DNA from 3 places in the Streptosporangium fragile genome. Region 1 is predicted to be linked to each of the others. Evidence: riboswitches for the same ligand, from Rfam matches in the RefSeq annotation. Region 1 holds a riboswitch; each other region holds the start of a gene.
The links. Region 1 has a riboswitch for cyclic di-AMP ahead of ABD841_RS19910 (hypothetical protein). Riboswitches for the same ligand answer to the same signal wherever they lie in the genome.
Positions count from the first base shown of each region.

Region 2: linked by a shared signal. The riboswitch ahead of ABD841_RS36130 (coiled-coil domain-containing protein) and the one ahead of ABD841_RS19910 (hypothetical protein) in region 1 are both predicted to bind cyclic di-AMP.
Region 3: linked by a shared signal. The riboswitch ahead of ABD841_RS25425 (D-alanyl-D-alanine carboxypeptidase family protein) and the one ahead of ABD841_RS19910 (hypothetical protein) in region 1 are both predicted to bind cyclic di-AMP.

Region 1 is NZ_BAAAVI010000028.1:18,273-23,750, forward strand. It holds gene ABD841_RS19895 (hypothetical protein) at 1-269, shown strand, start outside; gene ABD841_RS19900 (alpha/beta fold hydrolase) at 317-1,177, opposite strand; gene ABD841_RS19905 (hypothetical protein) at 1,431-2,042, shown strand; gene ABD841_RS19910 (hypothetical protein) at 2,263-3,210, opposite strand; cyclic di-AMP (ydaO/yuaA leader) riboswitch at 3,512-3,645, opposite strand; gene ABD841_RS19915 (DUF4253 domain-containing protein) at 3,992-4,843, opposite strand; gene ABD841_RS19920 (carbohydrate ABC transporter permease) at 5,101-5,478, opposite strand, start outside.
Region 2 is NZ_BAAAVI010000090.1:2,537-8,014, forward strand. It holds gene ABD841_RS36115 (M50 family metallopeptidase) at 1-906, shown strand, start outside; gene ABD841_RS36120 (MarR family winged helix-turn-helix transcriptional regulator) at 1,071-1,592, shown strand; gene ABD841_RS36125 (DinB family protein) at 1,579-2,088, opposite strand; gene ABD841_RS36130 (coiled-coil domain-containing protein) at 2,262-3,236, opposite strand; cyclic di-AMP (ydaO/yuaA leader) riboswitch at 3,239-3,375, opposite strand; gene galT (galactose-1-phosphate uridylyltransferase) at 3,448-4,527, opposite strand; gene ABD841_RS36140 (DeoR/GlpR family DNA-binding transcription regulator) at 4,524-5,324, opposite strand; gene ABD841_RS36145 (HD domain-containing protein) at 5,409-5,478, opposite strand, start outside.
Region 3 is NZ_BAAAVI010000042.1:11,977-17,454, forward strand. It holds gene ABD841_RS25415 (hypothetical protein) at 1-1,430, opposite strand, end outside; gene ABD841_RS25420 (hypothetical protein) at 1,853-2,020, shown strand; cyclic di-AMP (ydaO/yuaA leader) riboswitch at 2,310-2,457, shown strand; gene ABD841_RS25425 (D-alanyl-D-alanine carboxypeptidase family protein) at 2,468-3,562, shown strand; gene ABD841_RS25430 (pectate lyase family protein) at 4,339-5,478, shown strand, end outside.

The sequences.
Region 1 (5,478 bases):
GCGGTTCCAAGGACCTCGATCTCCAGGTGGCCGCCGCCGGTAACACCGAGGTCGTCAAGGCCAAGATGCGGACCATGGAGTCGCTGGGCCTCAAGGACGGCATCGAGGACATCCTCATCACGCTCGGCACGCAGTACCACATCATCCGCCCCATCTCCGGCCGGGGCGGCAAGGGTCTCTTCCTCTACCTCGCGCTCGACCGGAACCGGGCCAACCTCGCACTGGCGCGCCACACCCTGCGCACCATCGAGGAGCGGCTCGAAATCTGATCCTCCGGTACGGCTTGCGCCCCGGGAGGCGCAAGCCGTACCGGGGCTCACCGCCCGGCGGAGGCGGTGAGCGCGTCGATCTCGTCGACGAACCGCGGCCAGAGGGCGCGGGGCAGATCGTGCCCCATGCCGGGGAAGGTGACCAACCTGGCCCCGGGGATCGCCTCCGCGGTGGCGATCCCCCCGGAGAGCGGGACGAGCTGGTCGTCCTCGCCGTGCATCACGAGGGCGGGCACCCTGAGCCCCTTGAGCGCGGGGGCACGGTCTCCGGAGGAGATGATGGCGGCCAGCTGCCTGGCGGTTCCCGCCGGGTCGTAGGAACGGTCGTAGCTCAGCCCGGCGATCCTGACGAGCCGCTCGCGGTCGAGCGGGTAGCCGGGCGAGCCGATGACCTCCCAGGTCGCCAGGGTCCGCCGGATCGCGGTCTCACGGTCGGGCGAGGGAGGCGACATCAGCGCCGCCATCGCGGCGTCGGTCGGCGGGGCGGCCTGCGGGCTCGGGGTGGACATGATCGAGGTGAGGCTGCGCACACGGCCCGGATGGCGGATCGCCAGCGACTGGGCGATCATGCCGCCCATCGAGACGCCGACCACATGGGCCGCGTCCCAGCCGAGCGCGTCGAGCAGCCCGGCGCTGTCGTCGGCCATGTCGTCGAGCAGGTACGGCACCTGCCCGTCGCCTCCCGGGGCGGGCACCCCGGCCTCGTGCAGATGCGTGCTCTCGCCGATGTCGCGGTTGTCGAAACGCACCACGTGGTGCCCCCGATCGGCGAGGAGGCCGCAGAACTCCTCGTCCCAGTGGATCATCTGGGAGCCCAGCCCCATGATCAGCAGAAGCGGACGCCCTCCGGGTGAGCCGAAGGTGTCGTAGGCGATCTCGATGCCGTTCGCCGAGGCTCGCAGAGTCATGGTCCTCCTACCGTGCCGGTCCTGCGGAACAGAATCTCATTCTGTACAGAGGCGGGGCAAGGGTGGGGTCACCTGGCCGGAGGAGCGCCGGTCAACCGCGCGGGGGACGGCACACGGCAGGGGCACGGCTACCCTTCGGGTCATGCCCCTGCCGCACACCCCGGGCACAAAGAAAGGTCCCATGGTCACGTTCTCCGTTCCGCGCGCACCCGGGAGGCGAAGCGCGGGCTCAGCACCGGGGGCTTCCCGCCGGGTGTCGCGATCCCGCGGCGGGTCGCCGGGGCGCCGCTGGGGCTCCGTGGTGGCGGCGCTGCTCATCGGCGCGCTGCCGGCATGCGGGACCGGCGCGTCGGGCACCACGGACCCGTCGCCCGCCCGGGAGGGCAGCCGCAGCCTGGTGCTCCCGCCGCCCGAGAAGGCCGGGCCCGTGAAACTCACCGGCATGTGGCCGTTCCTCACCCGCGAGGAACTACTGGACCGGCATCCCCACGTCCGGGGCGCCACCGTCGAGGACGCGGTGCAGGTGCGGTACGAGGAGGTCAAACGGGCCAAGGGCCACTCCTTGACCAGGGGGTTCATCTTCACCGGCTACGACGTGCGGATCAGCCGGGATCAGGAGGCGCCGACCGTTGAACACGCCCTCCAGACGTTCCTGGCGGGCGACACCCCCGACCACGCCTTCGACCTCCCGGCGGGGCCGTTCGGCGGCCACGCCCGCTGCGTCGGCCTGGAGCTCGTCGGCTCCGAGACCGGCATGTGCGCCTGGGCCGACGACGGCACGGTCGGGGTGATACTCGGCCCGAACTTCAGCGCCGCCGAGTTCAAGGAGATGCTTCCGGGGTTCCGCGCCGCCGTCGAACGCTGACGACCGCCCGGCGCCGGAGGCGGCGCCCCCATCCGCCGCGCGGCGGGGGCGAGCACCGGCGGACGACGTTCCGGCAGCCGAAGGCCCCGGCGCGGGAGCGCCGGGGCCGGGTCGTGCGAGGGTGTCCCCCGAGGACGTCGCGGGGAACGCCCGGAGGGACCGCGCGGGGACGCCAGGGGGAAACGTCCCGGAGGAGTCGCGCGGGGACGCCGCGGGACGGTCAGGCGCGGCGGCGGCCGGGGCGGCGGCGACGGCCGGTGAGCAGGAGGGCGCCTCCGCCCACGGCGATGAGCAGGACCGCCGCGGCGGTGCCCTTCGAGCCCGAGGAGGAGCTCGCGGCGGCGTTGGCGGCGCCGTCCAGGTCACGCGCTTCCTTCTCGCGCTTGACGTCCGCCGTGAGCACGACGTTCTTGGACGAGCCCGCCGCCGGCCCGGCGACGGCCTCGGCCTTCGTGGCCTCCTCGGCCTTCTTCGGCTCCGCGACGACCTCGGTCTTCTTCGGCTCCGCGGCCTTCTTCGGCTCGGCCGGCTTGGCGACGAGGGGCTTCGGCGGGACGGCCGGGTTGCGGTCCTTGCGGCCCCAGGCGCCGGTGGAGAAGGCCACCGGGTGGTTCTTCTTGCCCACGCCGTCGCCCCACTTGGTGATCACGTACTGGACCTTGATGTGACCCATGCCGCCGTTGCCGTTGACCATGAGCGTGTTGGGGTTGAACGTGCCGCCGGTCAGATCCGCGAAGGTCTTGGCGTCGAGGTCCAGCATGACGCCCCGGCTGGAGGGCTCGCCGGGACCGCGGTCGCCGACGAAGAACTTGGCCTTCTTGCCCTTGTAGATGACGTAGCCCTCGGTGAACAGGGGCCAGCTCGGGCTCGCGGCCATGCCCTTCTGCATCGGCTTGCCGCTCGCGGGCAGGCCGGTGTCACCGGCGCGGCCGGAGGAGTCGTCCCAGAAGTAGGAAGCCGTGGTCGACCCGGTGAGCAGGACGGTCTGGGAGGCGGCGTCGGGCTTGTCGGCTCCCGGGGCGGTACGGGCCGCGGGGGTGGCGGAGGCGGGCAGCGCGGAGGCGACACCGGTGGCGGTCAGCACGCTCGCGCCGACGAGGAGCGCGGCGGCGAGACGGTTCTTGTGCAGGGCGAAGAAGAAGCGCATGGGGAAAACGAGCTCTTTCACGAGGGAACGGGGCGGCCACGTGCGGCACACGGCGGAGGCACGGGCGAGGACGCGCTCGACGAGAAAAGGCGCAGCGGGATCAACCAGGCGCTACGCGAAGCACGGGCGGGAAGGCACCGCGATCAGGCGCGACGGAAGGGTTCGGGTGAAGTTCTGGCGAGCTGAGGGCGAAGGTCCGGGAGCCTGCACGTCAAGATCCGGGGAACCGGGACATGCGGGTCCGGGGACCGGCGCGTGCGGCCTACGGGACCGGCACGGCCACGGAACGCGCCGACATGGTGACGCGGTGATCCATGGGGGGATCTCCTCTCCATCTCGTCTACCGGGTTAGCTGACGGGTTCGGGCGGTGGAGTTGCCCTACCGCCGCGCGCTCGCGGCGGATTCACCCCGGGAAGGTGGGTCCCCGGCTCCCGCGGGCTTGGCGGCCCTCGGGACTCGACGTCGGCCGGCCGCTCCTTCTGTTGAAGGGCAGGTCACCAACCGATAACAACCAGGACACTACCCAGCACAATGGGACAAAGCAAAACAAATCCCATGAAAAGCCCAGAAGATCTACCTACAACCCCCAAGAAACACCCACCCCGGGGGTGGCCGGCGTCGCCCCTGCCGGCCGCCTCGGCACCGCGAGCAGCCCCGGTACACCCGTACCGCGGGAGGCCCGGCACGCCCCGCCGCGGGAGACCCGGCACACCCCGCCACGGGAGACCCGATACGCCTCTACCGCGGGAGGCCCGGCACACCCCGCCGCGGAAGGCCCGGCCGGGTGATCGGCCTCAGTGATCAGTCCCACCAGAACGACCAGGCGTTCCTGCCCTTGATCTGCTCGGCGTAGTCGATGAGGGTGCCGGCGCCCTGGATGATGCTGTCGGGGCAGAACGTCCAGTGCTCGGCCGCGACGTGCAGGGCGTGCTCCGAGGTCGTCGGCGGCGCGGCGACGCTCAGGTCGAGGGTGTTGAACCCCATGCCGACCACCCGGGCCCCGAACCTCTCCTCCCAGCTGCGCACCACGGCGGCCAGCGGAACCATCCACTCGTTGTGGTTCAGGGCGCCCTGCCAGCCCATGACGGCGAGCGCGTCGGCGCTCCGCTCGACGGCGACCAGGCCCAGCGGGGTCCGGCGCTCGGCCACCAGCCGGGCGTACCAGTCGGCGACCACGCCGGGGTCGGCGACAAGCTTGCCCGGCGGCGCCGGGCCCGGACAGCGGGGGCCGAAGGGGTCGAGGATGTCGACCTGGTCGGCGTGGGCCTTGGCGACCCAGTCGGTCCACACCTCGGCCATGAACGCCGCCGCGTGGTAGTTGTCGATCTCGGCGGCGGCGTCCGGGGCGATCTGGCCGGCCGCCCAGGGCTGGACGGAGTCCTCCAGCAGCACCGGCCAGAGGCCCGAGTGCTCGTGCTGGGCGCGCAGCAGGGCCCAGTACTCTCCGGACACCGCCACGTCGCTGAGCCAGAAGGCGGGTCGGGCACGGATCGACAGCTGCGAGTAACCAGGATCGGGCCAGACCACGTCACCGGGCGGCAGCTCCACGGAGAGCCGTCGGCCCTCGCCCCCGTCGGCGAACAGCTGGCTCAGAAATGGCGGAAGGTGCCCCCGCTCGCAATCGTCCATCTCTACCGATCCGATCCTGACCACGGACCAATTTTGTCCCGTCAAGCGTCCCGAGGGACAGTTCCGCCCTGGTACAGGCAAAACTTATCGGTACAGAAACGAACGAAACCCCTGGGCGCCCGTCTTCAACCGCCTCCCGGGCGCCTGGCTTCGGCCCTCCCGGTGACGGCCTCCGGCATCCCCCGGGGGCACCCGCCTCGCCTCCCCGGCGACGGCCTCCGGCCGCCTCCCGGGCACCCCCGCCTCGCCTCCCCGGCGACGGCTCCGGCCGCTCTTCGTTCTCAGTCCTTGACCGCCCCGCCCAGCCCGGCCACCAGCTTGCGCTGGACGGCCACGAAGAAGATCAGTACGGGGATGGTCATCAGCGTCGAGGCCGCCATGATGCCGCCCCAGTCGTTCTCGTCGGGCTTGAAGAAGACCAGCAGGGCCGCGGGCAGGGTCTGGTTGTCCTTGGCCGAGATGATGAAGGTCCTGGCGAAGATGAAGTCGTTCCAGGCGGTGATGAAGGAGAAGACGCTCGTCGCGATCAGGCCGGGCGCGACCAGGGGGAACAGGATCCGCCACAGGATGACCTGCCGGCTCGCACCGTCGATCATCGCGGCTTCCTCCAGCGCCTCCGGCACCGCCGCCACGAACCCGCGCATCATCCAGACGGCGAA
Region 2 (5,478 bases), on a different contig from region 1:
CCGGCGATGAACTTCGTGCTGGCCTTCATCCTGTTCGGCGTCGTCCTGATGGGCTTCGGCATCGCGGTGCAGAAGAACGAGATCGCCTCCATCCCGCAGTGCGTGAAGACCGCCGCCGACTACGCCAAGAACCCCGAGTGCACCGCCGCCGACCGGCCCAGCCCGGCCAGCGCCGCAGGGCTGCGCCCGGGTGACGTCATCCTGTCGGTCGCCGGCAAGCCCACCGAGAGCTGGGAGGCCGCCTCGCGGGCCATCCGCGCCAACGGCGCCGGACCCGTCGAGATCGGGATCAGGCGAGCCGGCCAGGACCTCACCGTGAACGCCACCCTCATCGCCCAGGACCGCGAGTCGCTGGACGAGCCGGGCAAGATCGAGAAGAATGTCGGCTATCTCGGGGTCAGCCCGAAGATCGTCATGGAGCAGCAGAGCATCGGCGCCGTGGTCGAGCACATGGGCGAGCTGACCTCGGCCACCGCCGCCTCGCTCCTGCGTTTCCCCGAGAAGATGGTGGGCGTCTGGCACGCGGCCTTCTCCGGTGACGAGCGTGACAAGAACGGCCCGATCGGCGTCATCGGGGTCAGCCGGATCGGCGGCGAGATCGCCGCCTCCGCGGCCCCGCTGGAGAACAAGATCGTCATCTTCGTCAACCTGCTGGCGGGTTTCAACCTGGCGATCGGCCTGTTCAACCTGATCCCGCTGCTCCCGCTGGACGGCGGTCACGTCGCGGGCGGCCTGTGGGAGGGCGTCAAGCGCGGCTTCGCGCGCGTCACCCGCCGCCCCACGCCCGGTCACGTCGACATCGCCAAGGCGCTCCCGCTGACCTACGCGATCGCCTTCATCATGATCATCATGGCCGGTCTGCTGATGTACGCCGACCTGGTCAACCCGGTCCGTCTCTCCGGCTGACCCCGTTCCGCCGCGCCGCCGTACGTACGCCGACGCCGCGTGGCACCGTACGGTTCGTGCCGTCTCGTGCGGTTCGCGGCGCCCGGTACGGTGCCGCGCTCCCGTCGCCGCTCCGGTGCCCGGGGCCGGGCACCGGTCGCGCCCGCAGGCGTTAGGGTTGCGCCGTGGATGACGGGACGCCTGGAGCGCTGATCGACGTGGCGCTGTTCCGGCTACGCCGGATGTGGTCGCGGCCGCTGCGCCCGCGCAGGGCGGGGGAGTCGCAGCGCCCGGTGCAGATGTCGAACGTGATGGTCGTGCACGCCGTGCACAAGCTCGCCCTGGACGTGCCCGAGGTCACCGTGGGCGCCGTCGCCGAGCAGCTGGACGTCGATCCGTCCACCGCCAGCAGACTGGTCAACGACGCCATCGGCGCCGGGTTCGTCGCGCGGGAAGAGTCGGCGGTGGACGCCAGGCGGGCCCGGCTGGTGCTCAGCGACCGGGGCCGCAGGGTGCTCGACGCCGTCGTCCGGCACCGGCGGACCTACCTGGACGGGCTGATGGCCGACTGGGCCGAATCCGACCGCGAGACCTTCGCCCGCCTGCTCGCCCGCTTCGCGGAGGCGGCCGCGGCCCGCCCGGCGAACCTGGCCAACCTCGACCAGGTGATCGCCGAGGCGCTGGAGGGGCCCGCTACTCGCCGGTGACCCCGTCGATCCGCTGGCGGATGATGTCGGCGTGCCCGTTGTGCCGGGCGTACTCCTCGATCATGTGGACGAGGATCCAGCGCAGCGAGACGTCCTGGTCATGGCGCTGCCCCTTGCCGATGGTGTCCAGCGGCAGCCCCGCCGACAGCTCCCTGGCGTGCGCGATCTCCGCTTGCCACCTGTCGAAGGCGTGCTCGGCCGTGGGGCTGGTCTCCAGGGTGTCGAAGTCGCCGTCCGGGTCGTCGTCGGAGTAGTAGATCCCGACCGTGCCCTCGCCGTTGAGCACGTTACGGAACCAGCTGCGCTCGACGTCGGTCATGTGCCGGACCAGACCCAGCAGCGACAGCGTGGACGGCTCGGCCGCGCGCAGGCGCAGCTGCTCGTCCGTCAGTCCCGCGCATTTGACGGCCAGGGTCTCCCGGTGCCAGTCGAGCCACGCGTGCAGCATCGGGCCCTCGTCGGCGATGAAAGGGGGATCAATCCGAGTATCGGTCATGGTGTCCCATCCTTTCGGGCATCACCACCGCTGTCACGTCCTTTTTCCGCCACCGACCTCGTATTCCGCAGGCCCCGGAGCGCGGCGCGGATTCCGCCGGGACCGCCCGCCGAGGGTCGGGACCGCCCGCCGCCGGAGGCCGATTCCGCCCGTCGGCGGCCGGGTCCGGCCGCTCAGAACATCGAGATGTGCGGGTGGTCGTAGTGGTTGGCGGTGATGCCGCCGCGGTCGGACATGAAGCGCCAGCCGGAGCCGTGGTTGATGCGCTGGCGCCAGATCACGTACTTGACGCCGAGCTTGGCCCGGTTCTTGAGGGCCCAGGCGGAGATCTCGTCGCCGAGCTTGAGGTTGGCCGCGGTGGGCATCGCGCCGCCGGTGCTCATCATGAAGTCGCAGGCGCGCCCCAGCGGGTGCTCGCCGCCGTCGTTGGTGGGCCGGTAGCAGCCGACCGTGTACGGGAGGTCGAAGCGCCTCTTGATGGCGTCGCGCATGATGCGGGTCCGGTCGGTGATGTTGTCGGCGCCGGTGGGGAGCTGGGGAGCCCAGGTACCGTCGGCGCGGCGGCCGGAGCCCACGGGGACGAGCCGGTCGAGTTTGTCCTTGATGTCGTCGATCAGGTCCTCGGCCTCGTCGCGCTGGGACTGTACCTCCTTGGCCTCCTCCTTGATCTCGTCGGTGAGCCGGGCCGCCCTCTCGGCGGCCTGCTCCCTGCGGCCGAGGCTGTCGGCGAAGCCCTGCAGGTGGGCGCTCTGCTGGGCGGTGAGCTGCTCCATCACCGCGGCACCGCTCAGATCGGGGGCGAACAGCAGGGAGGGCAGGCTTCCCGCGCTGCTCTGGTAGCGCAGCTGGACGATGGAGTCGACCTCCTGCTTGGCCGCCGCGTACTCCTCCTCCGCCCGCTGCAGGTTCCTCTTGGCGACGGCTTCGGCCTTCTGTGCCTTCTGGAGCGACTCGCGCTTGGCCGCGTAGGACTCGATCAGCTTGTCGATCTTCTTGTTGAGCTTGGCCAGCTCGGCGCGGAGTTCGGCCTCGGTCGGCTTGGGCTCCGCGCTGCCCGCGGTGGGGGCACCGAGCGTGAACGCGGCTGCCGAGCCGAGGCAAAGGATCCAGACCGCATGACGACGGAACGTGGGGGACGGTGCCGCCACGACTCTCCTCTCCTTCCGCCTACCGGGTTAGCTGACGGGTTCGGGCTGGAGGAAGCCCTTCCACCGAAGTGGTTTCACCCCAGGTGCGGTGGTTCCCCGGCTCTCGGGCGAGGCGCCTGAGATTAGGCATATCAGCAGTTAGAGCTGATGTGGGAAGGATAGTAGTGGTAAACCGAAAGTCATGCGACTGCAATCCGAGACCAATAAGTGATCAATCCGTGACGACGGAGCGCAGAAGTTGTGCTGTCTCTTCGGGTAGCACATCGTTCACGAATGCTCCCATGGCCGACTCCGATCCGGCGAGATACTTCAGCTTGTTCGCCGCGCGGCGGATGCTGAAGAGCTCCATGTGGGCATACGCCAGGTCGCGGCCGACATTCACCGGAGCCTGGTGCCAGGCCGCGATGTACGGCATCGGCATGTCGAACAACCCGTCGAGGCGGCGCAGGACGTCGGTGTAGAGGGGGCCGAACGCCGCACGCTCGGCGGGCTCCAGACCTCCCAGGTCGGGCACCCGGCGGTGCGGGTAGAGGTGCACCTCGACGGGCCAGCGCGCCGCGGCCGGCACGAAAGCGGTCCAGTGCTCGTTCGAGGCGACGACCCGGACCCCCGCCTCCCGTTCGGCGGCGAGCACGTCGGCGAACAGGTTGCCGCCGGTCCGCTCCCGATGGCGCTCGGCCGCCCCGAAGGTCAGCCTGGTGCGCGGGGTCACGTACGGGTAGGCGTAGATCTGGCCGTGCGGGTGGGTCAGCGTGATGCCGATCTCCGCCCCCCGGTTCTCGAAGCAGAACACCTGCTCCACGCCCGGCATCGCCGACAGCTCGGCCGTCCGGTCGATCCACGCCTCCATGACCAGCTCGACCTGCTCGGGGGAGAGCCGGGAGAAGGAGGAGTCGTGCTCGGAGGTGAAACAGACCACCTCGCAGCGGCCGGCCCCCGGGCGGACCTCGCTCAACCCGCCGACCTGCCCGTACGTCCCCGGCTGGGCGGAGAAGGACGGGAAGCGGTTCTCGAAGACCACCACCTCGTACTCGGCGGACGGGATCTCGGTCGGGCGGCCGGGGACGGACGGGCACAGCGGGCACTCACTGGCCGGGGGTAGGAAGGTGCGGCCCTGGCGGTGGCCGGCCATCGCGATCCACTCCTCGGTGAGCGGGTCGTAGCGCAGCTCCGAGGCCGGCGGGCGGGGCGGCAGGTCGCGCTCGTCGACCGCGCTGCGGTCCGCGTCGTCCCGCCGGTCGAAGTAGAACAGCTCACGGCCGTCGGCCAGGTGGGTGATGGTGCGCTTCATCGGCTCAGGGTCTCGCTCTCCTGCTGCGGTTCTGTGATGATCAGCTCGCCCACCGCGGCGGCCAGCTCCTCGCGGGCCTCCTCCGGAAGGCCGGAGTCGGTGACCACGACGTGGGCCTCGGACAGCTCGGCGATCGTGCTGATCCCGACCGTGCCCCACTTGGTGTGGTCGGCGGGCACCACCAGCCGGTGCGCGGAGGCGACCAGTGCCCGGTTGGTCTCGGCCTCCAGCAGGTTGGGCGTGGTGAACCCGGCGCGGGTGCTCATCCCGTGCACCCCGAGGAACAGCGTGTCGACGTGAAGCCCCCGGATCGCCGCCACCGCGACCGGGCCCACCAGGGCGTCGGAGGGGGTGCGGACCCCGCCGGTCAGCACGACCGTGCGGTCGGCCCTGGGAGCGCGGTGGAAGACGTCGGCGATCCGGATCGAGTTGGTGATCACGGTGAGCTCCGGTACCTCCACCACGAAGTGGGCGAGCGTCCAGGTGGTCGTCCCGGCGGAGAGCGCGATGGCCGTGCCGGGGCGGACGAGCCGGGCGGCGTGCCGGGCGATCATCTCCTTCTCCGGCTGCTGGCGGCCCGACTTGGCGGTGAACCCCGGCTCCTCGGTCGAGCCGGGCCCGGCGACGGTGGCGCCGCCGTGCACCTTCTCCACCAGCCCGCGCTCGGCCAGGACCTCCAGGTCACGGCGGATCGTCATGTCGGATACGCCAAGCTCCCGCACGAGGTCGGCGACCCTGACGCCGCCACTGCTGCGCACCTTCTCCAGGATCACCTGCTGCCGCTGCTGGGCGAGCATCGGCCCCACTCCTTAATCCACCAGATTCCATCAAATTACCACAGGGGAGCTCGGTGAGCCTGTTGGGTAATGAGGGTTAACGTCTCACAGTTGCTCAAGCTCCCGGTGGATGTTCGCTCTCGCGGCGGTCTCCAGGTCCGCGACGTGGAAGATC
Region 3 (5,478 bases), on a different contig from region 1:
ACCGGCCGCAGATCCAGCTCCCGGGCCTCCAGCTGCCAGGCCGCCAGCGCCCTGCCCCCGGGAGCGGACAGGGTGGCGCCGTTGAGGGACAGGCGCCGGCCGACGCGGGCGCCGGTCAGTGTGAGTTCGCCCTCGGCGGTGAAGCCGTGCCCGCATTCCAGGCCGCCGCCGATGCTCGCCCCGGCGGCGTCGAGTGCCCTGCCGCCGGGATTGGCCAGGTGGGCACCACCGAAGTCGGCGAACGTGCCGACATGCGCGTCGGCGAGCCGGACCTCGCCCTCCGCCCGGAAGCCTCCGGAGCACGACAGCCCGCCTCCGACCGTGACGCCGCCGGCGTCCAGGGCGATCCTGCCGGCCGGGCTCGAATCCGGCGTGGTCAGCTGTGCGCCGGTCAGGTTCAGCGACCCGGCGATACGCGCCTGCGACAGGTCCACCCGGCCGCACGCGGTGAGCTCGCGCGCCTCGAGGGTGCCCTCGACCTGGAGTTCGGCGGCCTGGAGCGCGTCCCCGCCGGGATGGGTCAGGGTGGCGCCGTCCAGGCTGAGCTCCCGATCGACCCGGGAGTTGGCCAGCCGTACGATGCCCGTCACGGTGAATCCACTGCCCAGGTACAGTCCGCCCTCGGCGGTGATGCGGGAACCGAGCAGGGCCATCCGACCGGGATGGGCGATCGTGCTTCCGGTGAAGCTGAACGGCCCGGTCACCCGGGTGTTGCGCGCTCTGACCATCCCGGTGACCCTCATCCACCGGCAGAAGACACTGCCGTCGGCGACCAGCCCGTCCAGCACGAGCGCCGGGCCGTCGGCCGGGGCGAAGCGCGCCTCATCCATGATCACAGTGCCGGTCACCCGGGCGTCGGACAGCCGGACCTGGCCCACGGCTCTCAGCCCGATCGCGGACAGGCCGCGGCCCGCCTGCAGCCGGTCGCAGTCGACCGCGCCGACCCGCGCGTGGCTCAGCGTGAGGCTTCCCGTCACCTGGGTTCCCCGCAGTTCCAGCAGGCCGGTGCAGACACAGGCCTCCAGCCGCAGGTGCCCGTCGATCTGCGCGTTGGATCCCGACAGACCCGGCAGATGAGAGCGTTTGAAGCTCAGCTGCGAACACCGGGCCCAGTACAGGCTCGGATCCCGCTCGAAGAAGCACGACAGGAACCGAGCCGAGTGACGGACCGTGGAGTAGGCGAGGTCCACCCGCTCGGTGATCCGGGCCCCCTTGAGCCTCATCGCCGGGATCCGGTGCGACCGCGGCGCCTCCTCGCTCATCAGCAGAGCGGCGATCACCCGGCCACGGACCGTCCGCTCCGCGCCCCAGGCAGCCCCCGCCGCCGGGTCGTCCTCTGCCGGATCCCCGGTCGTGAAGTCGACCTCCTCCCCGTGTGGAAAGGCCTCCCACACCCGGAGCTCGGCCTCGGACAGATCCTCAACACGCACGTCGTCCCCTCACCCGAACGCGGTCATTCCCTTGATCACCTATGCCATGTCGAGGATTACCATCCGGCGCTCCGTTGACGCCATCCTTACCATCGCGTTGGCGGCCCGGGTCGGCCCGCGCGGGGTAAGCCGTCACCGGGCGCGGGGTACGCGCCGCCGGCGGCTCCTCCGCTCCCCGAAGGACCGCGCACCGGCCGGGCGGGGAATCCGGGCGTGTTTCCGGCGCCCCGGGCGGCGTACGAGCCGCGTCGGCGCGGAGGGCCGGCGGCTGCGGCGGCCCCGCCGGGCGACCGCCGGTCAACGTCTCCCCTGTCCGGGCCGCGGCGCAGACGCGATCACCCCGCCTCGCCGGGCAACCCGCCCGCACGGAACCGTATCCTTGGAGCAGCCTCGCCTCTCATCCCACACAAGCGGTGATCTTCATGTACGAGATCGTCTCGGCTCTGGCGCCTCCCGCCATCGTCGCCACTGTCTTCCTGCTCGGCGTACGGGCGGTCCTGAAGCACGAGCGGGCGGACCGGGCGCGGGAAAGACGCCAGCCCGCCGGACCTCCCGTGAAGCTCGCGAAGGAGACCGGCTCCGAGGAGTAGGACGCCGGAAGGCGACGCCCGCTCCGGGCCCGTCGGAGGGGTACGCGGCCCGGAGCGGGCGATCCGTTCTCCGCGGTGGCGGGGCGACGCGGGGTTCGGGGGGATCAGGCCGGGCCGCCGGTCCCCGCGCACGACAAGACGCGGCACCTTTTGTCCCATTTGCGGATTTATGTGCGGTTATATTACTTTCTAGGGAATCGCGGCAGACGCAGGCACGACCATCCGGCCGCACCCGTTGCCGTTTCGTTGCCCGGACCGTGTGTCCCCGGCGGGCCCTTCCCGCCGGGACGGCGCACGGCCGCCGAATCCGCACCTCGCGGAGCCGGGGACCCATCCCTTCGGGGTGAATCGGAGCGCCAGCCCCCGAGCTGCGCCCCGTAGGGCACTTCCCAGCCCGAACCCGTCAGCTGACCCGGTAGGCGGCATGGAAGCAAGGACCAACCCATCATGCCCAAGCACCGGCTTGCCTCCTCCCCGAAGAACCGCCTGAACCTCTCCCCGGACCGCCCGGACTTCCCGGAGAACCGGCTGGGTCTCCCGAAGAACCGGCTGGGTCACGCACTCGTGGGCGCCGTCGTCGCCGTCGGTACCGTGGCCTCCGGTGCCGCCACCGCGCAAGCCGCCACCGTGCAGACCGGCGCCCCGCAGACCGGCGCCGCCACCGTGCAGACCGGCGCCCCGCAGACCGGCGCCGGGACGCTCCTCCCGCTGACCCCGCCCGCCGGCGGTGAGGCCGCCCGCAGCAAGGCACCGGCGGTGCTCGGACGCGCGGCCTATCTGGTCGACGCCTCGACGGGCGACGTCAGGCTCAGCAAGGGGGCCGACCGGCGAATGCCGGTGGCCAGCCTGACCAAGGTGATGACCGCATACATCGTGCTCAGGGAGGCTAGGCCGACGGACACGGTCACGATCACGCCGGAGGACGTGTGGTACGCACAGGCCGGTGGAGGCACCAGCGCGTACCTGCGCGTGGGAGACCGGCTCTCCGTCGAGGACCTCCTGTACGGCCTGATGCTTCCCTCGGGCGCGGACGCCGCCCACGCGCTGGCCCGCGCCTACGGTCCCGGGGTCGCCGGATTCACCGCGAAGATGAACGCCACCGCGCGCGAGCTCGGGATGCGCGACACCAGGTACCTCAACGCCGACGGGCTGCCCACCCCCGAGGGCGAGGGCTATTCCACCGCGCGGGACCAGACCCGGCTGGCCGAGATCGCGCTGCGCAACCCGGCCCTGGTGAAGATCACCTCCACCCGGCGCCACACGACCCCCAGGACAGCCGATCACCGCGCCTACACCTGGCACAACACCAACAAGCTGCTCGGCTCACCGGGCGCGCTCGGCCTGAAGACGGGTTTCACCCGCGCCGCGGGCTACAGCCTGGCCTTCGCCGCCGACAGCCACAACCACCGGCTGGTCGGCGTGATCCTCGGCGAGACGGTCTCCGGCCGGCGGTTCCAGACCGCCCGGGCACTCCTGGACTGGGCGGCGCGCGAGACGACGGCGGGCGACGGCCGCGGCGGGAGTGCCCGGAACCACCGGTGACGGGCGACGTCGGCGCGCTCCCGGGAGAGCCCGACGGCGCTGTCCGGCGGCCCGCGGAAGGTGCTGGTGATCTTGCCCTACGGCGTGCCGTGCGGCGTAGCCGATGAGTGCCTGCCCGCGTCGGCGAAGGCGTAGCCGGCGCCGGCGGGCACCCGCAACCCGCCCTCGGCCGCCTGCGGCAAGCGCGTCGAGGCGCCCGGCGGGGGGCGACGGCGACGCCGGCGCAGAGGGCGCTCACCGAACGGTCGAAGGCGGTGGGGCCGCCCGGCGGGGGCGCCACCCGCCCGCCGGGCCGTACCGCCCCGGCGACGGGGCCGCCCCGGGAAACCTCCGCGTGTTCGCGGGGAAATTTTCGCGTTACGTCCCACCCGGGCGGACGGGTTCTCACCTGGAAGAACGCGTTCCCGCCGGGCGGGTGGCCGGGCTGCCGCCCGGACGGGGACGAACTCGGCGCTTGACCCGTCCCTTACCGGGGGCGTACAAGTGCGAAAAGAGTTGGATAGCGCTTTCCCACCCTTCATCCCCGGGCGCCGCCCGGGACCCGTCCGCACGTGCTCCGGCGGAGGCCTGACCCTGTCCAAGGCCTGCGCCGGCGGTGGCGGACGGGCTCCGGCGACGCCCGGCGGACACCGTTCGCCAGGGCCTCCGGCCATGCCGGCACGTGACCGCGGAGCGCGGCCACGCCGACGTCACCGGTTCGGGCCCCGGCGCAAGGCCATGGTCCGACCGGGCCGGAGCACGGCCCGGTCGGCACTGACGGAACTGGAGGTTCCACGGTGCGCAGAAGGAAAGAGCTCCGCGCCAACTCACTGCTCGCCGCGCTCGCGGCGGCCCTCGCCGTCATGGTGCTCGGGGCGATGGCGCTGCTGGCGGTGCCCAGCGCGTTCGCCGCAACGCTGTTCGGCGACGATTTCGAGGACGGTAACGCCACGGGTTGGTCGAAGTCCGGGGGAAGCTGGTCGGTGGCCGCCGACGGCTCCCAGGTTTACCGGCAGTCCGGCACCGGCGCGGACGCCCGCGCGGTGGCCGGCGCCGGATGGTCGGACCAGGCGGTGCAGGCGCGGGTGAAGCCGACCGCGTTCAACGGCGCCGGCCGGCACGTCGCGGTGCTGGCCAGGGCGCAGAGCACCAGCAGTTACTACTTCCTCGGATTGAGCAACGCGGGTTCGGTCGTCCTGGGCAAGCGGACCAGCGGCGGCCCGACGACCCTCGCCTCGGCTCCGGCGACGGTGACCGCGGGCACGTGGTACACCCTCAGGCTGGAGGCGTTCGGCACGACGCTGCGCGGCTTCGTCAACAACGTCGAGGTCGTCACGGCGACGGACGCCACCTTCGCCTCCGGCAAGGTGGGCCTCTCCGGTTACTACGCGAGCGCCTCGTTCGACGACGTGCTGGTGACCGACGTCGGCGGGCCGAGCAACCCGCCGACCAGCCCCACGGTCACACCGCCGCCCACGGGTACCTGCCCCACCTCGGGTGCTCCCACCGGGTTCGCCTCGGTGAACGCCTGGGGCCAGAACGGCACCACGGGAGGCGCGGGTGGCCCGACCGTCGAGGTCGACACGGCGAGCGAGCTGATCTCCGCGATCGGCCAGAGCGGGCCCCTGAACATCTGCGTGCGCGGGATGATCACGGTTCCGGCGGGGATGCACAACGTCGCCTCGGACAAGACGATCGTGGGCGTCGGCTCCGACGCCGGCATCAGCGGCGGCGGGCTCAACATCGGCCTCCCCCTCGACGCGGCGGTCACCTCGCCGCCCGCGAACGCCGTGCACAACGTCATCATCCGCAACCTGTCGTTCCGGAACGCCACCGACGACTCGATCAACGTGCAGATGTTCTCCCACCACGTCTGGATCGACCACAACGACCTGTGCTGCGGGTACGACGGGCTGATCGACATCAAGCGCGGCTCG